Regions from separate parts of the Paenibacillus pabuli genome, predicted to be linked through region 2. Evidence: riboswitches for the same ligand, from Rfam matches in the RefSeq annotation. Region 2 holds a riboswitch; each other region holds the start of a gene.
The links. Region 2 has a riboswitch for cobalamin ahead of cobJ (precorrin-3B C(17)-methyltransferase). Riboswitches for the same ligand answer to the same signal wherever they lie in the genome.
Positions count from the first base shown of each region.

Region 1: linked by a shared signal. The riboswitch ahead of ABGV42_RS14175 (ABC transporter substrate-binding protein) and the one ahead of cobJ (precorrin-3B C(17)-methyltransferase) in region 2 are both predicted to bind cobalamin.
Region 3: linked by a shared signal. The riboswitch ahead of nikB (nickel ABC transporter permease) and the one ahead of cobJ (precorrin-3B C(17)-methyltransferase) in region 2 are both predicted to bind cobalamin.

Region 1 covers NZ_JBDOIO010000003.1:2,651,891-2,660,221, reverse strand. Annotated here, with positions in the region: gene cobD (threonine-phosphate decarboxylase CobD) at 1-125, shown strand, start outside; gene ABGV42_RS14190 (adenosylcobinamide amidohydrolase) at 122-919, shown strand; gene cbiB (adenosylcobinamide-phosphate synthase CbiB) at 961-1,941, shown strand; gene ABGV42_RS14180 (histidine phosphatase family protein) at 1,932-2,579, shown strand; cobalamin riboswitch at 2,743-2,881, shown strand; gene ABGV42_RS14175 (ABC transporter substrate-binding protein) at 3,281-4,282, shown strand; gene ABGV42_RS14170 (FecCD family ABC transporter permease) at 4,279-5,325, shown strand; gene ABGV42_RS14165 (ABC transporter ATP-binding protein) at 5,322-6,143, shown strand; gene cobT (nicotinate-nucleotide--dimethylbenzimidazole phosphoribosyltransferase) at 6,193-7,320, shown strand; gene cobU (bifunctional adenosylcobinamide kinase/adenosylcobinamide-phosphate guanylyltransferase) at 7,317-7,877, shown strand; gene cobS (adenosylcobinamide-GDP ribazoletransferase) at 7,874-8,331, shown strand, end outside.
Region 2 covers NZ_JBDOIO010000005.1:370,027-378,357, forward strand. Annotated here, with positions in the region: gene ABGV42_RS28385 (sirohydrochlorin chelatase) at 1-750, opposite strand, end outside; gene cobJ (precorrin-3B C(17)-methyltransferase) at 961-2,874, opposite strand; cobalamin riboswitch at 3,275-3,462, opposite strand; gene ABGV42_RS28395 (uroporphyrinogen-III synthase) at 3,656-4,480, opposite strand; gene ABGV42_RS28400 (GerAB/ArcD/ProY family transporter) at 4,612-5,814, opposite strand; gene ABGV42_RS28405 (hypothetical protein) at 5,867-6,088, opposite strand; gene ABGV42_RS28410 (Ger(x)C family spore germination protein) at 6,081-7,280, opposite strand; gene ABGV42_RS28415 (spore germination protein) at 7,285-8,331, opposite strand, start outside.
Region 3 covers NZ_JBDOIO010000005.1:1,081,097-1,089,427, reverse strand. Annotated here, with positions in the region: gene ABGV42_RS31630 (ABC transporter substrate-binding protein) at 1-1,177, opposite strand, end outside; gene nikC (nickel transporter permease) at 1,192-2,025, opposite strand; gene nikB (nickel ABC transporter permease) at 2,026-2,964, opposite strand; cobalamin riboswitch at 3,124-3,313, opposite strand; gene ABGV42_RS31615 (AraC family transcriptional regulator) at 3,394-4,221, opposite strand; gene ABGV42_RS31610 (alpha-glucosidase/alpha-galactosidase) at 4,414-5,715, shown strand; gene ABGV42_RS31605 (response regulator) at 5,823-6,521, opposite strand; gene ABGV42_RS31600 (ATP-binding protein) at 6,523-8,103, opposite strand; gene ABGV42_RS31595 (histidine kinase) at 8,112-8,331, opposite strand, start outside.

The DNA.
Region 1 (8,331 bases), on a different contig from region 2:
TTGGAGAAAGGCATATCCGATTGGCGGTAAAGGATGCGGAGTCGAATCTTCGTTTGGTGAACGAAATGAGAAGTGTGACTGGGCCAAAGCGTCCGGAGCAGAAGGGCGGGGGTGCGGAGCGATGACGCTGCCATTCTTTCCGTACTATACTCACGCGCAAGCAGCACAAAATGAATATGCTTCTTCTGCATGGCCTGGGTTAAAGATTAATGCATATGAACGTCATATTCGAGCATCCATCCCTACCCGGGTAAGTGCCCTTTCCAGTGCCGTGTACGGCGGAGGGATGATGGAGCTGGATCGCATATTCAATATCTATGTAGACAGGCATTATCGCTGTGACGATCCGCCGAGCGATATTACAGGCCTCCTGAAAGGATGGGAGGAGCGCACAACTGCATGCGCTGGATTGCTGACCGCCGTGAAGCTCGCGCACACTTCCGTTCAGGAATATATGGGCGATGAAGCGGGGATCTTGTGCTGCACAACAGCCGGTGTATCCAATGCTGCGCGGGCTGGCTCCGCTAGAACAGTGTTCGATGCTGCAGGCAACATGGCTACCCGGGAGGGAATGGCTGCAGAGTCGTCCTATACTCCCGGTACAATCAATATCATGTTATGGATCAACGGACGCATGACACCCGGAGCCATGGTCAATGCCATTCAGACAGCGGTGGAAGCCAAAACGGCAGCGCTTGCCGATTGTGGTGTGATGGATGCGGAGAACGGGCTGATGGCAACGGGAACGACGACGGATGCCATGGTGCTTGCCGCGAGTCAGGTGGAGGGGAAACCACTGATTTCCTACGCGGGCACGGCCACGGTGATTGGGGCAGCGATTGGGCGTCTGGTCTATGATGCCGTTACCGAAAGTTTGCAAGCCGGACAGGCGTGGAAAGAGAGGAATAACAAGCAATGATATCTCTGAGTCAGTGGGCGGACTGGCCAATATGGACAGGAATGACAGGGGCATGGATTATTTTAGCGGCATACATACTGGATCGCCTCATTGGAGATCCACGCTGGATCCCTCACCCGGTGATCGGCATGGGAAAGGGAATTTCTGCATTGGAGCGAGTGATAAGAAAGCGAGTGAGCAGTGATCAGGGTCTTAAAGGGGCAGGGCTGCTCTTTCCCATAGTTATTGCGGGTGGTTCATTTGTGCTTTCTTGGGGAGTGATCTACATACTTGGACTTGTTCACCCAGCGGTTGCAGTTCTAGCTGAAGTGGTACTGATTGCCACCACCATTGCTTCCAAAGGACTGAAGGATGCAGGCATGGAAGTGTATCGTCATCTGAGAGTAAGGGATTGGCCTGCGGCTAGACGTTCACTGGGCATGATCGTGGGGCGGGATACAGCGCATCTGGATGAACCGGAAGTGGTAAGGGGAACCGTGGAGACTGTAGCCGAAAATATCGTGGATGCCATCGTTTCTCCACTATTCTATGCCCTGATTGGGGGTGCACCGCTTGCAATGGCTTATCGGGCCGTTAATACGCTGGATTCCATGGTTGGTTATAAAAATGAAAAGTATTTACACCTCGGCTGGGCCTCTGCCCGCCTGGATGATTGGGCGAACTGGATTCCGGCGCGTCTTACCGCCTTGCTTCTGATTACGGGAGCATGGATCATGAAGCTGAATGCAAAGGGCGCGGCACGCATGGTTCGCCGGGATGCCAGATTGCACCCCAGTCCGAACAGCGGATTTCCGGAGTCGGCCGTTGCAGGAGCGCTCGGCATCAGGCTTGGGGGGCATAACGTCTATCACGGCGTAGCTTCTTTTCGAGCCTATATGGGCGATCAGGCACGGCTGATGGAAGCAGAGGATATCGTGCGAACCACACGTTTGATGTTCTGGTCGGCGGGAGCTTTTGTGCTGTTATGCTGGCTGGTAGCGTTCGGCATCTGGACAGCAGGAGGTGCACTGTTATGGAAGTAGAGCACGAGCATTGTGGAACTGAAATACGGGAAATTGTGTTTATCCGTCATGGGACAACTTCTTGGAATGTGGAAAAGAGATACCTCGGACATACCGATATCGGTCTTCTGCCAGATGCAGAGCGGGAAATGGCGCCGCTTCGCGAGTCCATTAGCGCGATCACATGGGATGTGCTATATTGCAGTGATCTGCTGCGCTGCCGGCAGACCATGGAACGAATTGCACCTGCGCAAGCAGAGCAAGCGCAGCTTGATCCGCGTCTGCGTGAGATTGATTTTGGGCAATGGGAAGGCCTGACTTACGATGAACTCAAGGACAATCCGCACTACCGGGATTGGATTGATGCACCGCAGGATGTGACGCCACCGGGCGGCGAGCCTTGGCAGGCTTTTGCTGCGAGGATTGACACCTTCCTGAAGGAGTGTCTTTTGTCCGCTTCGCCGGCGCGCTATTTCGGTAAAAATCCCGCTCCGGCGATAGCGGTAGTTACCCATGGCGGTGTAATTCGTTATGCCATATCACGTCTTATACCGGAACTGGGATTCTGGGATACACAGGTCATTCCGGGGCAAGCAATTAAGGTTCGACTTGAAAAAAGCGAAAATAGCTGGGTTTCAAGCAGGGTGTCTTTTCCGTGAATCGGGTTGTAAGGATGTGCAATATAACCTATAATCACAACAGAAGTGTGACTTCAGCATGAATACATATCTCGTTATGCGCTTAAGCGCTGATGGATGGGACATGCTCACTTGAATGGTTACAATATCAGCGACCACGGGTCCCTTGTGCAAGTTAGAAGATTTCATCGAGTATAGGCAAGCGATGGACGGCACAATGGGTGAAATAGGGAAGCCGGTGTGAATCCGGCACGGTCCCGCCACTGTAAATCAGGACGAGCAGTCCTGTAAGTCAGGTTACCTGCCCTGGACGTACAAACCGGTGTTCCTTCGAGGAAAGGACAGCGTTTCGGGCAATTCTATGCGCATGGACAGCGGGTATGCTGAAGATGTGCAGATCGCCATATGCGAGACGTCATCCCTGATCCTGAAGTAAGGATCAGGGATTTTTTTGTTCATATAGGATGAACCGAAATATTCACACGTAACGAAGAGTGCAGAACCAATCTGGAGAAGCGTAGCGTTCGCCTTTATCCCCGGATTTTCACGTTAATAAAAGAGAATCAAAAAAATCTGGGGATAACAGCGATCGGAAGATGGTACTGCAATCGTAGTGGCCTAGTGTGGTTTTCTAGGGTCATTTTATTTAGGAACACAAATTCAGGGGAAATGGTCAGGAGCACTACTTAAGAGAGAACATAGAGAAGGGGAGAATGAACAACATGAACATCAAGAATTGGAAAGGCATGGCGTCCCTGCTGACAGCAGCGATGCTGACACTGGCTCTGGCCGGATGTGGAAACGCAACAACGAGCGAGGGAACAGGTACGTCTACGCAGCAGCCGGCACAGGAGCAATCCCAAGGCCAGGAGCAGACGGATCTCAAAACACAATATCCACTTACGGTAACCGATGCGACGGGTGAATCTTTCACGTTTGAGCAAGCGCCAACCAAAATCGTATCCGTATCTCCGGCAGAAACCGAATCGTTGTTTGCACTTGGATTGGACGAGCAGATCGTAGGTGTATCCGACTATGACGATTATCCGGAAGCTGCAACAACCAAACCGAAAATGGGCGGTGTGTCGAAGCCTAATGAAGAGTCGATTATCGCAGCCGAAGCAGACGTCGTATTTACAGGGATTTCTATGAGCGAAGAAGCCGTGAAGAAACTGCGCGACCTGGGTATCACCATTTTCAAAACGGATCCCAAATCGGTAGACGATGTCATGAACAATATTGAAACGTTCGGCAAAATTACGGATCATCAGGAGCAGGCTCAGGAGCTCATCACGAAGATGAAACAGGATGTAGCGGACGTAACCGAAGCGGTTAAGGCTGTTAAGCCGGAAGATCAGAAAAAAGTATATGTTGAATTCTCCCCAGGCTGGACCGTGGGTAAAGGCGAATTCATGGATGAACTGATTACGGTAGCCGGTGGTTTCAACGTTGCTTCCGACCTCGTAGGCTGGAATGAAATTAACGAAGAGAACATTATTGCTTCCAACCCGGATGTCATTCTGTACGCTAATGATGTTATTGATGAAAACTCCAAAACACTGGATCAAATCATCAAAGAGCGCAGCGGCTGGGATCAAATCACAGCTGTGAAAGACGACGCAGTCATTGGCCTGGATGCCAATCTGCTGAGCCGTCCGGGACCACGTGTAACGGAAGGTCTGAAAGCTGTAGCCAAAGCGATCTATCCTGACCTGTTCCAATGAGTAAAAAGCTGGCAGTGTACGGAACAGCCGGAATTCTGCTGCTTGTGCTGACCGTGCTGATCTGTACGGGCATCGGTTCGGTGGCTCTGCCTGTCCGTGACATTGCAGGCATTCTGCTTCATCACATGCCATGGATCGGTGACTGGATCACACCTGACTGGAGTACGGCAGCCGAGCAGATTATATGGAAGGTCAGGTTCCCGCGGGTGCTGCTTGCTGTACTCGTGGGTGCATCGCTGGCCATCGCCGGAGCGGGCTTCCAGGGGGTCCTTCGTAACCCGCTGGCAGATCCGTTTACGCTTGGTGTATCGTCTGGGGCATCGGTGGGTGCAGCTTTTCTGATTTTCTTCGGATTGCAGTATGCACTGATCGGAATCTGGACCTTGCCGCTCGTTGCGTTTCTGACGGGCGTGCTTACATTATGGTTTGTACTCGCCCTGGCTCGTGAAGGGCGCAAAATGCCGACGCACAGCCTGATTCTGGCTGGTGTGGTGATGCAAAGCTTTCTGGGAGCGGTGGTCTCCTTCCTGTCGACCATGTCGAAACAGACGATTAACGAAATTATATACTGGACGATGGGAAGTCTGGCTCTGCGTGGGTGGTCGTATACGGCCATCCTTTTCCCGTATTTTATACTCGGTCTGATTTTCCTCTGGAGCCGTGCCCGTTCCTTGAACGTTCTTGCACTGGGGGAACGGCAGGCTGCACATATCGGTGTCCAGGTGGATGGGTTGAAGCTATCCGTCCTTGCCGTAGGAACACTGCTTACCGCCGGGGCTGTCTCGGTTTCGGGTGTCATTGGATTCGTAGGGCTCGTTATCCCGCATATTCTTCGGCTAATCGTTGGGCCTGACTATCGTTTGCTGGTTCCCTTGTCCGCGATTGGCGGAGCCATCTTCATGGTATGGGCGGATACGATTGCCCGCTCCTTGCTGGCACCGACCGAAATTCCGCTTGGTGTGGTGACGGCCTTTGTCGGTGCTCCTTTCTTCGCGTATCTGCTGCATCGGAATAAAAAGCTGCGAAAAGGGGGGATGCCATGAGTACGGACACGGGTACAAGCATGACCTCAAAAGAGCCGCTGATCGAAGTCGCTGGAGCAGGTAAAATGTACGGTCACCACCGGGCACTGCATAACGTGGACTGGCGTGTGACAGAAGGGGAATGGTGGGGTGTCGTTGGTCCAAACGGAAGCGGCAAATCAACGCTGCTCCAGCTCATTGCCGGAACCGAACAGCCTGGTGCAGGCAGCATCCGGATTGCAGGCCGGGAGATTACCTCATACAGTCGGAAAGATCTGTCCCGCATGATTGCGGTATTACAGCAGGACGGTCTGCCAGCCATTTCCTATCCCGTCCGAGATGTGGTGGAGATGGGACGTTATCCTTATCAGAATTGGCTTGGCAGGGAATCCGCAGATGGAGCGGCAGTGGTGGACCGGGTACTGGAAGAACTGGGCTTAACCGAAATGGCCGACAGGCCGCTTGATGCACTCAGCGGAGGGCAGAGGCAGCGGGTGGCACTTGCCAAAGTCATGGCTCAGGAGCCGAAACTGTTATTGCTGGATGAGCCAACGACTTTTCTTGATATCCGATATCAATTGCAATTCATGGAGTTATTATCTTCCTGGCGGCAAAAAAACAAGATTACCATTGTGGCTGTGCTGCACGATCTGAACCTCGCTGCGCAATTCTGCGATCACATTCTCGCTCTGCGTGAAGGCATGTTCGTAAGCAGTGGAACACCGCATTCGTTAATGACGGAAGAGAACATTCGGGATATCTTCCGGGTGAACCCGGCCATGGTGAATCATCCCGATACTGGATTGCCGCAATTGTTGCTGCGGCGAGAACATGAGTGAACGAAAATCGGGGGCGACCCCATATTTTGATGAAGGAAGTGCTGGCGGTATGAATAATGAACAGACGTTGGAACAGTTAATTGATCGGATTGTGGGTCCTAATGAAGAAGTGGCGGCAGAAGCCTCGGCGCATGTGGACTCATTAACGAAACCGCCCGGCAGTCTGGGTAAACTGGAACAGTTGGTTATTCGACTTGCGGGGATAACCGGTCAGGCTCGGCCTTGTCTGGATCGCAGGGCCGTCATCGTTATGGCTGCCGATCACGGCGTAGTTGCCGAAGGCATTAGTGCCTTCCCGGCAGAGGTAACCCCGCAGATGGTCCATAATTTTCTGGCAGGGGGAGCGGCCGTTAACGTCCTGGCGCGTCATGCAGGTGCAGATGTCATCTGTGTTGACATTGGCGTGAATGCCGATCTGGAACACCCCGATCTGGTCTCCCGCAAAGTGCGCAAAGGAACAGCCAACATGGCGCAGGGCGCGGCCATGAGCCGGGATGAAGCGATCCAGGCGATTCTTGCCGGAGCCGAGGTTGTTGCGACTGAGGTCGCCAAGGGAACCCGGTTGTTCGTAACCGGAGAAATGGGAATCGGTAATACGACGGCGAGTGCCGCAGTCATGTGTGCTTTAACCGGAACGGCACCCGCATCTGCGGTCGGCCGGGGAACAGGTGTTGACGACGCAGGTCTTCAGCGCAAGGCTGCCGTAGTCAGCCAGGCACTTAGTGTTAATGCACCGGATGCAGACGATGCCCTGGACGTGCTTGGCAAAGTCGGCGGATTGGAAATTGCCGGACTGACAGGTGTCATTCTTGCAGCAGCAGCTCATGGTTGCCCTGTTGTTGTGGATGGGTTTATCTCCACTGCAGCGGCACTGATTGCAAGACAGCTTGCTCCGGTCAGTGTTGAATATATGATTGCTTCGCATACATCGCATGAAAGTGGACATGCCGCGCTCCTGCGTGAACTCGGTCTCAGACCGATGCTTGATCTGGACATGCGGCTGGGTGAGGGAACCGGAGGTGTGCTCAGCCTTCATTTGATCGATGCGGCTTGCCGTATATTGAATGAGATGGCCACATTTGCAAGTGCTGGTGTATCGGGAGGCTCGAATGAGACTGGAGGCGCGAATAACTCATCGACAGCTGCTTCAGCGGTTCGGGGAGAGGTATCTCCATGAGCGTACTTGTAACGGGCGGGGCAAGGAGCGGCAAAAGCTCCTTCGCCGAGCGTCTCTGCATGCAGCGTTCCTCCGAGGCCTGGTATGTCGCAACCGCACAGGCATATGATGACGAGATGCGCGAACGAATACGCCTGCATCAGAATCAGCGGGATGAAGTGGGGTACCTGTGGCATACGGTGGAGGAACCCTTGGCATTGCCGGAACTCATTACACAAATGGGAGAATCGCATACAGGATCGTCTGCTCCGACCATTTTGGTGGATTGTCTGACGCTTTGGTTGACCAATGTACTGCTTACCCACGAGCAAGAACCTGAGCAGGTTGTTCTGGATCATATGAATGCACTGGTATCCGCCATCGAGTCCTATCCCGGGCTGCTTGTCCTTGTTACGAACGAAGTGGGCGACGGCATCGTGCCGGAGTATGCGCTTGGCAGAAGATATCGGGATCTGGCGGGCATATTGAATCAGCGGGTCGCTGCTATTTGCCGCGAAGTATTTCTGGTGACAGTAGGGATTGCTATGGAGCTGAAAAGCAAGGAGTACCGCTTATGAGCCATGAAGGTAACGACAGCCAGCATAACCATGAGGAGATGAACAGGGAAGATCATACGAATCAGGTTAACCAAGGGCCAGCTCTGGATGCGGAGAATGTGAACAGACTTGATCAAAAACATGCGGCAGCAGCCGCTTTTCAATTTTTGTCCCGTTTCCCGGTGAAAATGCAGATTGACTTCGTCCCGCCACTACTGCGGGAAAGTGTGGTTTATTATCCCCTGGTCGGTGCGGCCATTGGGTTATGTGTCTGGTTCGGTGGCGCCCTGACAGGTGCACTGCTGCCATCATTTCCGGCGGCCGTGTTGACCCTTACAATATGGGTATGGCTTACGGGGGGACTTCATCTGGATGGCTGGATGGACACAGCGGATGGCCTGCTCAGTTATCGAACCCGTGAGCGGATGCTGGAGATTATGAAAGACAGCCGCGTAGGAGCCATGGGCGTGATTGC
Region 2 (8,331 bases):
TTTCGGATGGAATCCGAAATATCCACCAATCTCTACCTGAATGTCCGGATTTGCCGCAGCAAACTCTGCTGTCATCTCATCAATGCGTTTAATCAGTACACCTGTGAACAGGAAATAAGGCATAATGATAATTTTCTTCGCTCCGAGCAGGAGACAACGCTGCAATCCATCCGGGAATGAGGGCTGCGTCACGCCAATAAAGCTGCTTTCGGCCCATTTATACGGCAGTTTCTCCCATAGCATCCGGGTCATTTTGAAAAAGTCACTGTTGGCATCCGGGTCACTGCTTCCCCGTCCAAGGACAAGTACGGCTGTCTCTTCATCCGTGACAGCAGCAGGCTGAGCCGCCACTGCTGCGCCGCCTTGAGTTGCGGCCACAAGGACAGGCCGAGCCTCCTGCAGACGGGTCTGCATAATTTGAACGACTTTCTCATGTACGCCAATCGGACGTCCATACACAAATTCCACTTGCGGATAACGGATTTTGGCCCGGTCGATTGCATTCGGAATATCAATTTTGGCGTGCCCTGCAGCAAACAGAATGATTGGCACCAATACGATGCGCGTTGCCCCTTGATTCACACAAGCCGTAACCCCTTCGGCAATGCTCGGTCTTGTTAATTCCAAAAAGCAGGTCTCTACCACGGTATTCTCCGGCGCTTTCTCCGCTACCGCACGTGCAAACTCCATTAACTCCCGATTCCCCTCAGGATCACGGCTGCCGTGTCCCACCAGCAAAATGGCATTCATCTCTGGCTTCTTCCTCCCTCGCCTGATCCATAGATCAGGCATCTCAATTTTATGCTGCGCTTTACTCGGTAAACGAGCCTTTCACGGAGGGTAACCTGTTACCCAATCATTTCGATCTATATAAAAGTGCAAAGAACTGTTGCAGTTGTAAGTAAAAATGTTGGATAGAAGAATCGATTTTATCGGACGATACCAAAACTGGCACGATCCCTAGTCGCCGCATACCGGATTTACTTCCACGGTGACAGGCGCATCTACGTGACGGAAGCCCTGGATTACTCCGACGCGTTTGAAAAATTTGTGGAATCGCTCATTCGGGTGTCCCTTTTCCTTGTACTCCGCTACGATCCGCTCCACCATCCCGCCAATCTGATCACCTGGAATCCCCTCGGCTACTGGCTGGGCAGGGTGAGCGTTTCGTCCGAACTTCTTGCCGCCAAGGAACAGGTCGTATCCGCCTTTGCGGTAGACAATTCCGATGTCCTCCAATACAGCACCATAACATGCCATGCCGCAGCCATTCAGAGCCACGCTGGTCTCTTTCGGCGCACTAAGTCCGCCTATAACAGCCTGCAGATGATTGGCCATCGGAACAGCATCATCCTTCTCCATGTCGCAGAAGTCACAGGCCTTCACCTTGATGACGTCACCGATCGGCACCACGATGAAATTCGCTGCACGCAGTTCTTCTACCAGCTGAGCCGGTTCAAAGGTCGGTACCCGCAAAATAATCTGATGCTCCGGCGTGTATTCCAGCTCGCCTTCTTCACTCGCGCATTGCGCCAGAAGCGCCATCTGGGCTGCAGTAAACTTCTTGTTGCCGACGCCAGGCGACACGCCAATCTCGAACAGCGGCGCCTTGCGTCCCGGCTCAGGTGCGGTCCGCACAGCAGCATCGGCTGCAGCCTGCGGCGTCCCGGCTGGCACGCCTGGCACCGCCGCATCCAGCCAGCGACTGGCCGCTTCGCCGGCGAGTTTGCCGCCTGCCGCAAGCCGCGTCAGCGCCTCGGCAGCCAGCTCGGCCGCACCAGTACCCGGCTGTGCCTCGGCTGTACGCGCCGCGGTATTCACCGCCGCAGGGCGCTCAGCGGAAAGCACTGCGGTGCTACCGCCACCTGCCGGGCTTCCCGATGGCTGAGCAGCAGGCATACCAGCGCCGTGCTGCCCTTGCGGCCCCGTGCCCGCGCTGGTGCTCGCGCCGCGCAGGGCTGGCTCCGCAGCTGGCTGCGCGGTCTGCGCGTCGCGGACCGTGTCTGCTGCATCGGCTGAAGCGGCAGAACGGGCCTCCATGGCGCCGAGCGACCAAGGCTCGGCCTCCGTGCGAAGCCGCTCATGCGGTCTGAGCGACTGTTCCGCGGTATTCAGCGTGTATTTCCGCTGATATCCGCGCGGTGTGACCATGAGTCCTTCATACATCATGGTCGAGGAGTTACCTATGATGACGGTCGTCAGCATGCCGATATCATGATTCAACATATCTTCCAGCGTGGTCATCACGACATCCTGACGTTCACGATAGGCACTTTTTACAAGTCCCACCGGCGTCTGGGGACTGCGATATCGCAGCAGCATCTCCTGAGTCTCCACGATCTGCCGCGTCCGGCGTCCACTACGAGGGTTGTACAGAGCAATGACAAAATCAGCCGCTGCTGCTGCTTCCACTCGGCGAATGATTGTCTCCCAAGGCGTAAGGTGGTCACTCAGACTGATCGTACATGCATCATGCATCACAGGCGCACCCAGCAAGGAAGCGCAGGATTGAATGGCAGATACACCCGGAATAACCTCTACGCCGACGCCGCTTTCCGGCTTCCAGCCCTGCTCCATCAGTACCTCATACACCAGTCCTGCCATGCCGTATACACCTGCATCTCCACTGGAGATTACCGCAACAATTTTGCCCATCTCCGCCTGTCTGACCGCTTCCTGTGCCCGGCTTACTTCCTCGGTCATGCCTGTCCGCACAATCTCCTGTCCGTCCAGGAGTGGACGAATCAGGTCAACGTAGGTGTTATAACCAATAATGACCTCGCTCTCCCGAAGTGCCTCCAATGCCCGTGTGGTGATATGCTCCATGGCTCCCGGGCCAAAGCCGATAATCAGCAGCTTTCCTTGACTCTGCATTGCTTCTCCTCCTCCATCTCCCTGCTCACCCTTAGCACGTCAGTAACATCTATATCACGCTTCTACAGCTATGGTTTGTGGTTGATCGTTTGATCATTGGCGCCACGCCGTTCGACCTTCTTATCCCTTGTAATCTAAAACAGTGAAGAAGGACGGCTTGACCGACCTTCTTCTTCGCGGCATGTTCGATCCATTCCGATTCCAGATTGATTCCCTGAAAATAAACAAAAAAATCCCATCCTTATAACGGATGGGATACGTATGTACGTACACTCAAGAAGACAGTCCACGGCCCTATAGTGGATAGACCTGTGGCTGCATGGCCGCAAAGGGCCTGCCAGGCGAACCGATGGTTCGCCCGTTTCCTGATTCTTCGTACACCACTCCTTTCCGCGAAGGGTTCGGTGACACATGCAAGGTAGGTCTCCTGGCTCTGGATCATCAGCTTCCTTTTCTGTCTTCCCCGGATGGTCGAGTGACATGGATGAAAAGGGCTTCCCCATTACAGTGGCGGGACCGCTCGGGACTTGCACCCGATTCCCTGTTACCTCTTGCTCACGCAAGAGCACCTTGCTTGTTTTCATGAATGATATTGGTTTCATCATAACACCGCTCAGGAAAAAAAGTCCATGCTTATGATGCTTGTCCAATATTCTATTTTCAGACAAAACAAAAAAATTCTGATCCAGAACGGATCAGAACTTGAATGACGATATTCATATGCGAAACTCTCATAACGACTTACCGGATACTTTATAAGGCATATGTCCAGATCTGCGTGTCAGGATTTATTGGCATGTGCTGCAGCAATATATCGTCCCAGTTCAACGATGAGCGCTCCCATCTTTTCTTCCTCCGGAACAACCCGTGCTTCAATACCTTCTTCAAGCATGGCGTTCGCAGTCACCTTGCCTACAGATGCAGGAATTACAGCTTCCCGGAAAGCCTGCTGCATCTGTTCCAGCTTGCCTTGGGAAGCTGCATATGCTGACAAAAACCGTACTTGGGGGCCGCTGGTGAATGCTACAGCGTCGACCTCATGCTGCACGATTTCATTCAAAAGCAATTCGAGTTCGGCCTCTTCTGGCGGCACATGACGATAAGGCAAAACCTGTCTTACCTGTGCACCCTGTTCCTCCAGCCAGTTGACCAGCTTCGGTGCAGTCTCCCCGTGAAGCTGGAGCATGACTTTTTTGCCTGCCAGATCATGTGGGGCGAACTCCCGGATCAGCCCATCCGTACTGCCATCATCATCCCGGACCAGCGGTGCGAGCTTGCGCTTACGAAGTGCATTCACCGTTTTGTATCCTCTTGCCGCAATCGAGGCTTCCGACAGGACATCCAGCAGTTGACCGGCAATGTCCATATCCTCTGCCATTTCAAATATGGCATCGAGCCCCATCCCTGTAGTTAACACCGCCCAGTCGGGTGGATCAGAGATTAAAGAGACAAGACCATCGCGTATGCTCCGATCATCCAGGAATACCGTTCCCTGTGCTGGCCGCACGAGTGGAATACCACCCATTTTCTCAACCAACAAGGCCATTTCCTTGGATTTACGTGGTCCTGTCAGCGCTACACGTACACCTGCCAAATATTGAGCCATTCATGTTTCCCCCCAGTTCGTTCGTCCGAACGTCATTCGTTTGACTACAGTATACAGGGTAGTCTCATGGAGGGAAACCTCGTTTCACGTCATTTGGCCTGTTCTTCTATAACGATTTTTTATGATTGGCATTAGGAAGGCTGAAGCTCGCCCCCCTGCATGTCATCATGTCCTGTCTCGTCTTCCTGATCCGAACCGTGTCTTTTTTCCCCCTGTTCATCCTGTTTTTTGCTTGTATCGCGATGCTTCTCTCCTTCGCGTGAGGAGTCCCTTTCCTTTTTACGTGGCCGAAGAAACACGAAAAGAATGATGGGAAAGAGCACTTCGAATAGAATGGCAATCCATGTCCACTCCCGCGTGAAGCGGAACAGCTGAATTGCATTCTTAAAAAACCAAAATGCACATACGAATCCAACAAGCGCAACTGGACCGGTCATGAGCTTCCCGGATACTTTGGGAATCATTCGCTTCAGTCCCCAGCATATAAAATACAGGTCAAATGCAATTTTTGTAATCATGGTAGGCAGGGTGGCCGCAGCCAGTGCCAGGTCGAACCGGTCCAGAAAGTCACTTACTTGCAGTTGTCTGGCAAGTTCATACGAAGGATATACCAGCCTTGATGCGATCGGCACACCAATGGAGGTAATGGTCTCGATCATAATCAGCATCATCAGCAAGGCAGCAATCGTTATTCCCCAAGTCACGGATTTGAACCGAAAGTCGCTTCCCTTGATGACAAAAGGCAATGCAACCATCTCACCAAAGAAAGAGAAGATATACCAGCTTCCTTTGCCGACACCTGCTGCATCAACATCAAAGTACGGCATCAGATTTTCCAGGTTCACTTGCTGAATCAACATGAACGGGACGACAACCGAGTTTAACAAGAACAGGGTGATGTAAAGCTCTGACATCCCGATTAAAGAACCCAGCCCTCCCCTTACGATAAACACAGCCATGACCAAGAGAGACAACACAACGATGGATATGGGCGTCGTCTCGAGCAAAGTAATACTTACGTAGTCACCGATCAGCCGGATGTCACGGGCAAACACAATAAGAAAAAACAAGATGTACATTAAGCCCGTCACCCGTCCCAAAAAGGGAAATCTTTCGACCAAAGACTCGAACAAGTCCTGATCGGGGAACCTCCCCTGGACACGATTTAACATCCACATGGATGCAAGCATGACCAGAAACACAGGGATATAGGATAGATAGGCATGCTGTTCGGCATAGAAAATGGCCTGAGCATGAGGTTGAATCAACGTACCCGTTATACTCAGCAGCAAGACCAGCAGCGTAAGCTGCCGGTTAGTCACCCTCTGATTCATCAAATACCTCCTTTCTATCTGCTCATCCGAATCGGAAGATATGTCGATACATCTATGGGAGGGGCAAGTACCGTTGAATCCAATGGGTCAGCCAAACCGTGATAAAGAAGGTTTTGTTCAGATGGGTAACATATAACCAAATCCCGATGCTGCATGCAATCACCCCATAGGATAACCAACGGTTAATCGCTGCTGCCTGCCTCAAGTGCTTCAAGTCCATGATGACGACAGCGATGACCATGGCCAGATACGTAAACAACAATGGCTTAATCATGGACGATCTCCTCCTCGGTCAATCCAATCGGTTTATTGGTGATGCCTACATTCTCAATGATGATATGAGGCTCTACCACGACCTCCATGTTCGGATAGATATCATACCAACGGTCCTTGATTTTATCCCATTCTTTCGGCATTTGCTGATGTATGGAACGGCCCAACCCCAGAATATCGGCATTATACTTTCGCTGGAGCAGCCTTACGCCTTCCTCAATATCATCTTTAACTTTTTTGTGGATCGCTTCGTTCAGACTCACAATTTCCCGTTCACGCAGGTCGCCATAATCCGATTCGTTATCTACCAAGATCCCCTTGGCGTACAATTGAATGGTCACGCTTACTTTGTCATCGCGGATATGCGGTTGAAACGACGAATTGTTTTCGTTGAGCTTGATGAACAGGCTCCCTTCGCCCTTCGGAGCCTTGAGCAGCACTTCCGGGGTATTTGCTTCACCCATAGCCAAAATAAGTGCATCCGCGGGTGCCTTTTCAATCATGCCTACAAGCTTGTCTTTTTTGAAAATGGCCAATCCATCCAACTTGATGTTGGTTTTGACATCCTTCCAATCCTTCGGAACGTTTTCCGTAATGGAAGCGATCGGGAGAAAAGGATCTATCCCATCCGAAAGGATGGAATCGATAAAGAGTTTAAGCGAGCGCGGATTACGCATGTTCAGGAAACACAATTCCCTTACCATTTCCGAGGGGAATTTTTCAATCGGTGCGTCCGCGTCGAGAACCTTAAACGCTTCACCCTTGGTGACTACAGGCATCGCAGACAGACGATTCAGTGGGTATCTGGTTAACAAGTCCAGCATGGGGGCAACCCCTTCCCTCGCCAAATCCTCTCCGATCAGCAGCGTACGCCGATGTGCATAATAAAGCCGCCGGGACAGAGCTTTTTGCCCTTCAAGCGAGGTACCGCGAAAGGTTTTGGCTGTCGTGGACAGCATGAACCAGGATTTATCCCCGCTTGTGCCTCCTCCGCCTCCTTCACTTCCAGCGGCACCAGACTGACCAGGCAGAGCAATTTGCAGACTTGTTCTGTAATCCTGCTTCTCCTTGTCGATGGCAATGCCAATTACAAATGCAATATCATTAATTTCTTCACGATCCCAACAGCCAGACAACAAAAGGGTACACAGGAACAGCAGCACTATTGTGCGATACTTATGCATGAAATGCATGAGCTTACCACCCCTCTTCGGCTTCTGGCGAACCGTTGATTTTGGCATTCATACGCTTCTGATCCCGATGCACTGTGGAAGGACGACGGATCATTTTCCACCATGGTGCACGAATCACAATATCCTTGGTATCTGTCTTGTTGTATGGACTCAGCCCCGACAGATACGGCACACCAAAGGAAGTCATCTGCGTCAGATGGACCGAGATCAGTACCAGTCCGATTACAATGCCGTACAATCCGAGCGCGCCGGCGAGAAGCATGATCGGAAACCGCAGCAAACGAACCGTAATGGCAAAGTTAAAGCGCGGGATGGTAAATGACGCAATACCCGTCATCGATACGATAATAACCATCGGCGCAGATACAATTCCGGCCTGAACCGCTGCTTGTCCGATCACGAGCGCCCCGAGAATACTAACGGCCTGGCCCACCGTTTTTGGCAACCTAACCCCGGCTTCACGCAAGGCCTCAAATGACAATTCCATAATAAGAGCTTCCACCACCGCCGGAAACGGGATGGCCTCCCTTGCCCCGGCGATACTCAGAATCAGCGTGGTTGGCAGCATGTCCTGATGGAAAGTTGTAATAGCGATATACAGTGCTGGCAGAAACAGTGCGATAGCTACAAACAGAAACCGGATCCAGCGCACCAGATTGCTGATAAAGAACCGTTCATAATAATCCTCACTGGCCTGCAGCATCTGCCACATGGTAACCGGACCAATTAGGGCAAACGGGCTGCCATCCACAAGAATGGCAAAGCGGCCTTCCAGCAGATTACCAACCGTCGTATCCGGACGTTCCGTATAATGCATCTGGGGGAACGGGGAATACGGATGATCTTCAATTAATTCCTCGATATATCCCGTTTCGAGAACACCATCGATTTTGATCTTGTTCAGGCGGTTTTTGACATCCTTGATCAACTTGGGATCCGCAATATCATCCAAATACGTCAGCACGACATTGGTTTTGGTCTCTGTTCCGATGGTCATGCTCAACATTTTGAGCGAAGAGGTTTTTAACTTAAAACGAATCAGTGCCGTGTT
Region 3 (8,331 bases), 710 kb from region 2:
CAGCAGCCACAATGGAATCCGATTCGTAAGCCGAATTGAGAATCAATTGGAGCGTTAGCTTTTGTCCGTCTTTTTCCCGAATACCGTCCCCATCTATATCCTCGTAACCAGCCTCATCCAACAGCTTCTTGGCTGTCTCCGGTTCGTAGTTATATCCCTTGACCTGATCATAGCCAAAAGGCAGAGCCGAGGTAAAAGGTCCTTTGGCCGCCTGACCGCCCACCAGTGTATTTGCATACATCTCACGGTCAATCCCGTAGGAGATTGCACGGCGTACATCCGGCTCATTCAGCAGCGGGTTTTTCGTATTAAACCATACAAACTGCGTACGCAGGCTCGGGATCTCATCAATGGTGTATTGACTCTGATCCTGGAACAAGGCCAAGCTGCTTCGTCCCACGTTACTGGCTACATCGATCTCACCCGACTGCAATGCAAGCGCACGCGTGCTGTCATCCTTGATGTATTTAAATGTAATGGTGTCCACATCGGCTGCGCCGTCCCAGTATCCGTCATATTTTTTCACCTGAATTTCCTGATCCGGGGTATAGCTTGTTACCATAAATGGCCCTGTGGCGATGGGTTCGCTCTTGAATTTCGATGTATCTGCACTCGTATCCACAATCACAAACAAGGGTTCAGCAATATTACCAAGCAGGGATGCATATGGCTCCGTTGTTTGGATGGTAAGATCCTGACCTTCTGCGGTCATGGAAGCCACCGGTAAGGTCGATTGTCCTCTCTCATTCAGCTCCATGGAACGTTCAATGGACTTCTTCACTACATCTGCCGTGACCTTATTGCCGTTATGGAACGTTACGCCGTCCCGGATATGAAAATGCCAAGTCGTATCATCGATACGATCCCAGCTATCCGCAATCTTCGGTACCAATTTCATATTCTCATCGAATTGAATCAAGGTCTCTCCAATCGCTGCCCGTGTAAGGGTCCAGCCATTCCAATCTTCTGCCGGATCCAGATTGCTGCCAAGCCAGAACAGGGCTACATTTAGATGAGTCGGCGCACCTGAACTGTCCTTATCCTTCTCAGCCGTCCGATCACCTGCTGGTGACGAGGTAGAAGTGTTGGATGTGGTTTGGCCACATGCCGCGATAATACATAAGATCAATAATGACAGTATGGTAAGCGTTAGCGTTTTTCCATATCTCGAATTCATTCCCGTTCCTCCTGTTAAGCTGCTTTTTTCTTGGGATCCAGCACATCCCTCAGACTGTCGCCCAGCAAATTAAAAATGATCACCGTGCAAAAAATCGCAAATCCCGGATAAATCAACAGCCACGGAGCTGTCTGCAAATATCGTCTGCCTTCATTCAACATTGCCCCCCACTCCGGTTCAGGAGGTTGAGCACCCAGCCCCAAAAAGGACAGGCCTGAGATGGATAACATCATGCCGCCCACATCCATCATCGCCATGACGATGAGAGGAGACAGCGTGTTGGGCAGGATGGTTCTGGTGATAATCTGAATCTTTCGCGCACCGCTGAAGGCTGCCGCAGCGACATACTCCTTTTGCTGAAGCGAGATCACTAGACTTCTTGCCAGTCGTGCATACTTCGCCCACCAGACAACAGCCAGGGCAATTACCGTATTAAATAGGCCTGGCCCCAGCATCCCCACTACGGCGATAGCGAAGATTAATCCTGGAAAGGCCATCAGCGTATCGGATAACCGCATCAGCACTGTATCCGTCAGACCACGGGCAAAACCTGCGATAACACCAATGGCTACACCAAGTACAAATACAATTCCGATCATCATAAATGTAAGCAGAAGCGACGTCCTGGCCCCGTAAAGGATACGGGATAACACGCAGCGTCCAAGCTGATCGGTTCCAAGCGGATACTCCGAACTGGCTGGCTGCAGTACCTTGGCAAAATTCGTTGCCAGTGGATCATGCGGTGCGAGCAGTGGCGCAATCATGGCGAGAATGACCCAGAGGAGGGTCAGTGAACATAGAAACGTGAACCAGCGATGCTGTGTCAAAATAAGCTTAAATTCTCTCATCTAGACATCCACGTCCAGTCGAATCCGCGGGTCATGCAGATGTGTCCAGAGATCAACAATCAGATTCAGCAATACATAGATGGTTGCCATCCAGATGACGTAGCCCTGAATCAGGGGATAGTCCCTTGTAAAGATGGCATCGACCGCCATCTGTCCTACACCCGGCCATACAAACAAACTTTCCACAATGGCTGCTCCCCCCAGCAGTGCGCCAGTAGACATGCCCATGAGCGTAACGATGGGCAATAATATATTGGGTAGAATATGTTGCATCATAATGACTCTCTCCTTCACGCCTCTGGCTCTGGCCCCCGTTACATAGTTCTGGGACATCTCTTCCAGAATCACTGTACGGATCTGCCTGATATATTGGGCGATCAGTGGTAACGCCAGTGTGCATGCCGGCAATATCAGGCTGTTCCAGCCCGAACTTCCCATGACAGGCAGCAGCTTGAGCTGTACTCCAAATACCAGCATAAGCAGCATGCCCAGCCAAAAGCTGGGCATGGACAACCCGGCAAACGAAAACAGGCGTATGACGTAATCCAGCACGTTGTTTCTGTAGACGGCCGACAAAATACCCAGTGGAAACGCAATCAGAATGACCAGCAGCAGGGCACTTCCTGTTAGCCGAAGCGTGGCTGGAAGCCTGGACAGCAGAATGTCGAGCACAGGCCTGTCGTATTTATAGGACGTTCCGAAATCTCCGGTAAGCACCTGTCCCAGCCAGGTTCCATAGCGTATCCAAAATGGCTGATCCAGCCCCAGCTGGAGACGTACCTGCTGAACCAATTCGTCCGACGGAGTGACCCCGGTAGACATGAGCATAAGCCTTGCCGGGTCCCCTGGAGACAGGTAGGTCAGCAGAAATGTCAGAAACGAAATGCCGAATAACACGGCTGCCAGTTGAATGAATCTTTTAACGATATATCTGCTCACATGTCTGACATCCTCTCCCAATTACCCCCCACTGTGACTTGTCCATGCATATCAAAAAAGACGTCTCTCTCCGCAAATACCGGATAAGGACGTCTTAAATAGACAGATTTTCAGAAAAAGTCATGCTCTCTAAACACCTTCCTATCTCCCGTAGGTACTACTGTGTTGTTAAACTAGGCAGGTCTCCTGGCTCCAGAATCTCCATCATTGCAGCACCTTCCCGGCCTAAACCAGTGGCATAACGCTGCATGACTCCTCTGTTACAGTGGCGGGACCGCGCCGGCATTACACCGGTCTTCCCTATTAAGCTTCTACCCGAAGGTAAAGCACCCAGTTCCACATATTCAATTGAAATGCATTCTGTACCAGTATAGCTGGCTCACAGATAATGATCAAAGCATTTATTCAAATTTGAAACAGCGCATCAGCCTAATCCCGCTCTCTCGATCCTTTGGGGGAAACTCCTGTGACTCGCTTAAACATCTTGGAAAATAACAGCGGATCGGTATACCCCACCGAGTGGGCAACCTCGCTGATCGAAAGCGTTGAACTCTGCAGCAGCTCTGCTGCGCGATTCATCCGGTATTCCAGAAAAAACGCCTGCAGCGATTTCCCGTATTTCTCTTTAAAAAGACCGGACAGATATGTACGATCCAGACGCACGGACTGCGCAATATCAAGGATGGAGGTCTTCTGGCTGTACCTGTTCTCCATAAACTGGACAGCTTGTCTGATGTATTCGTCCTTGGTCGATAGGGGCCTCAGCGGCTTATCCTCTTCGGGTGAGGAGGAGATCAGTTCGGCAATTAAACGATACAGCAGACTCTGGCTGAATACATCTCCACCATTACGCGATGAGGCTTGAGCCATGTCTGCATACAAACCATCCATTACCTTTGGATCCCTGGCTTCAAATACAGGACACGCTGGACTCAGGTTTGCCCGCTGCATGAATGTCTTGGCATGTACGCCCTTAAACCCGAACCAGGAGTATGTCCAAGGCTCCTTCGCATCGGCCTCATAATGAATGATGGTATCTGGCAGAATGGCGAAGCCCTGACCCTGGGTTAAATGGTACTCCTTATCTTCCATATGAACAGTTCCCCATCCCTCATGAATGTAATGAATCACATAGGAATCTCGCACCCCCGGACCCCAATAATGAGAAGGATCGCAGGCTTGCCAGCCGAAAAACAACAGCACCAGCTCCATCTGTGTCCAGTCCATGGGCATCACATTAAACTCAATCGGTGTCATCCTCCCACTCCTTCCCTTTCCCCGCATCTATTTTCTCATTTTAAATTATAACAGGTGAATCAGGGAAATATCAGCTGAAAGCGATACCGAAAATGGGATTATGCCATGTATGAGAGAGGTTGAACCATAGTTATATAAACCGGATCGGCCTATAGTTGGGGTACACCATTATTCAGGGAGGCTGGACTTGAGATGAACAAAATTACGTTTCTCGGTGCAGGCAGCACCGTATTTGTCAAAAATGTATTAGGTGACGTTATGATGACCGAAGCACTGCAGGATTTTGAATTGGCTTTGTATGATATCGATGCCGAACGGCTGAATGATTCGGAGCGACTGTTGACCAGTATGGGCCGTTCTCTTGGAAGCCGTTGTGCCGTAAAAAAATATACAGACCGCAAAGAAGCGCTGCGCGGTGCCAAATATGTCATTAACGCGATTCAAGTGGGCGGATATGATCCATGTACAATCACGGACTTTGAAATTCCGAAGAAATACGGACTGCGCCAGACGATTGCTGACACCCTTGGCATTGGCGGTATCTTCCGCAATTTGCGTACCATTCCGGTCATGCTTGACTTTGCCCGGGACATGCAGGAAGTGTGCCCTGACGCCTGGTTCTTGAACTACACCAATCCTATGGCCGTACTCACCAATGTCATGAACGTGCATGGAGGTATCAAAACGGTAGGTCTGTGCCACAGCGTGCAGGTCTGTGTGCCTCACCTGTTTGAAGCGCTGGGAATGGACCAGACAGGTGTGGTTGCAAAAGTTGCAGGTATCAACCATATGGCCTGGCTGCTGGAAGTGACGAGAGATGGTCAGGATCTGTATCCGGAGATTAAACGCCTGGCAAGGGAGAAGCAGAAGGAGCAGCATCATGATATGGTGCGTTTCGAGCTGATGAACCGTTTTGGATACTACGTAACAGAGTCTTCCGAGCATAATGCCGAGTATCATCCGTACTTTATCAAACGGAATTATCCGGAATTGATCGAACGCTTCAACATCCCGCTGGATGAGTATCCTCGCCGCTGCGTGAACCAGATTGAAGGATGGAAGGAAATGCGCGAGAAGCTGTTTACCAGTGAAAATATTGAACATACCCGCAGCCGTGAATATGCTTCGCACATCATGGAAGCGATGGAAACGAACCGTCCATACAAAATTGGCGGTAATGTAATGAATACCGGTCTAATTACCAACCTGCCTCGTGAGGCCTGTGTCGAGGTTCCATGTCTGGTGGACGGATCCGGAATCAACCCAACTTACATCGGCGACCTGCCTCCGCAGCTGGCGGCACTGAACCGCACCAACATCAACACCCAGCTGCTGACGATTGAAGCGGCCATGACGGGCAAAAAGGAACATATCTATCATGCCGCCATGCTGGATCCGCACACTGCTGCCGAGCTGTCTATTGATGACATCGTTGCCATGTGCGATGAACTCATCGAGGCTCATGGCGACTGGCTGCCGAAGTATACATCTTAAAACGAAAGATAGTTTTTATTTATTGAAGATCAGAAAAGCGCCGAAGTCCTCTGTAAATCCTTGGGGCCCCGGCGCTTTTTTGAATGGAACTCTTTTACCTCTTCAATCTAATCCTGAAGTAAAAAGCGATAGCCTATTCCCGGCTCGGTCTGAATGAATCGTGGCTGCGTAGGGTCTTCCTTTAATTTTTTCCGCAGATGACCCACGTAGACCCGCAGATAATGACTGTCCGATTCGTGATGATGCCCGCCCCACACCTGCTGCAGCAGCTGGCGCTGGGTAATGATTTTGCCGGCGTTCGAGGCCAGAACCTTGAGCATATCGTACTCCGTTGGTGTTAATTTGATCGGCAAACCGTCCAGCTCCACCTGCCTTTGTGCCAGATCTACAGTGAGAGGCCCAAAACGCAGCACAGGTTCATCCGTTGTCCTCGCCACGTGGCGGAGCGCAACCCGAATGCGGGCAACCAGTTCACCCATGCCAAACGGCTTCGTTACATAATCATCGGCACCACCGTCAAGCGCAGCAATCTTGTCTTCCTCGCGCTCCTTCGCCGTCAGCACAATGATGGGCACCTGAGACCATTCGCGGACACGATGCAGCACGTCCATCCCGGACATCCCAGGCAGTCCCAGATCGAGTATAATCAGATCCGGATGAACAATACTCGCCTGAGTGACAGCCTCGTCGCCATCTCCACATTCATGAATCTCGAATTGATGAGCCTGCAGGGTTACTTTCAGCAGTTTGCGAATCTGTGGTTCATCATCTACAACCAATATGCGTGCCCCTTGCGATGCCGTCATGTTACTCAACCTCTCCTTGTCCTCTATAGGGAAATAATGCTTCAGGAGCTTCCATGGGCAAACAGATGCTCATTCTTGTTCCGCCTCCCGGATTCGATTCTGCTCGAATCGTTCCTCCGTGAACTTCAACGATCCCTTTGCATATGGCCAGCCCTAGCCCTGTGCCTGTTATATGCCGGGAGGATTCTGAGCGGTAAAACTTCTCAAATATCCGCTCCCTGTCGGCATCGGGAATACCCACGCCAGTGTCCGCTACCACGATGTTCAGCTTGGCATTTCTCTCATCCCTCGTAAAAGTGATGACTATCTCGCTATAGTCAGGAGAGTATTTAATGGCATTGCTGACGACATTGATCAGTACCTGTTCCAGCAGCACTTCATCTCCACATATAAATAACGGCTGATCAGGCAAATCCACACGAATGCTGCGATGCTTGCTGAATTCCCTTACTTGCGTTAACACCACGCTGATCATGTCCCCCACGTCACACCATTTTCTCTGCAGCTGCAGCATGCCGCTCTCAAGCTTTACCATACCCAGCAAATTGGTCACGAGCCGGTTCATGCGCATGGCGCCATCCCGAATATTGCCCGTCAACTCTTTCCGATCCTCGGGGGTAAAAATGGCGTCATTCTCGATCAATCCTGTAGCGGATCCAATAATAGTCGTTAAGGGCGTCCGCAGTTCATGGGATACGGAGTCCAGCAACGCTGTCCGAATGCGCTCTGATTCGGCGGTCATCTGTGCCACTCTTGCTTCCTCTGCCAGTTTGACGCGAGCAATCGCACTAGCCGCCAGCCCTCCACAAGCCTCCAACAATTGCAGCTGCTCCCGCTGCTCCTGGATATCACTGGCCTCCATACGGACGGCAAGCACGCCGTGTATCTGATCTTCCGTACGCAGGGGAACGTAGAGACCGGAAGACTCCCGCAGGCTGGAAGAACCTTTTCCCGCAGTTTCACCATTCCTGTACACCCACTTGGCAATAGCGATCTCTGATTCCTCTCCACCCCAGACTGCGGTTCCCTGGTCATCAGCAGATGCCGTTACTTTCAGCTCACCATGAGTATCAGGCAAATATACGGCAGCCTGGGTACCAAGTGTGTCTGATACTTGCTTGGCAATATGATGCAGCAGTGTATCCAAATCTGCAACAGCCGTCATCTGGCGGCTTAGCGCATACAATGAATTGGTTGTGGCTTCACGTTGCCTCACCATCTCCAGCTGCTGACGCAAGCGGCTGGAGAGTGTGGCGGTTAACACGGCCACTGCCAAATACACAACAAAAGAAAAAATATATCGCAGATCCGCAACGGTAAAACTGAGATTCGGAGGCACAAAAAAGAAGTCAAACATGATTACACTAAGACTTGCTGCGTAGATTGCAGGGCCCAGTCCCCAATAAACGGCACTCACCAAAATGGGAAACAGGTAAATGAGTGAGACGTTAACCAGATCATTACTCATGCCGATGACATGAAGCAGTGGGGTTAACAAGGTGATACCAATGGTGACCCATACATATTTGGGAACCCGGTACAAACGGGGAGCTCCCTTCTCTTCTGCGTTTCGTTCAGGCACAGTACTTTTCACATCCCGCTTGGAGCATAATCGTAATCTGCAACTATTAATACATCCATATGTCTGGACAGCCGTACCAGCCGATTGACTACCGATCCGGCACTACGATAGCCATTCAGCCACCAGAGCCTTTTCGCTTGACCGACCACCAGCTGCGTTGCTTTTTCCTCTGCTGCCTTGCTTGCCAAAATGCTTGAAACTTCCCTCAGATTCGGACTGTGATGAATA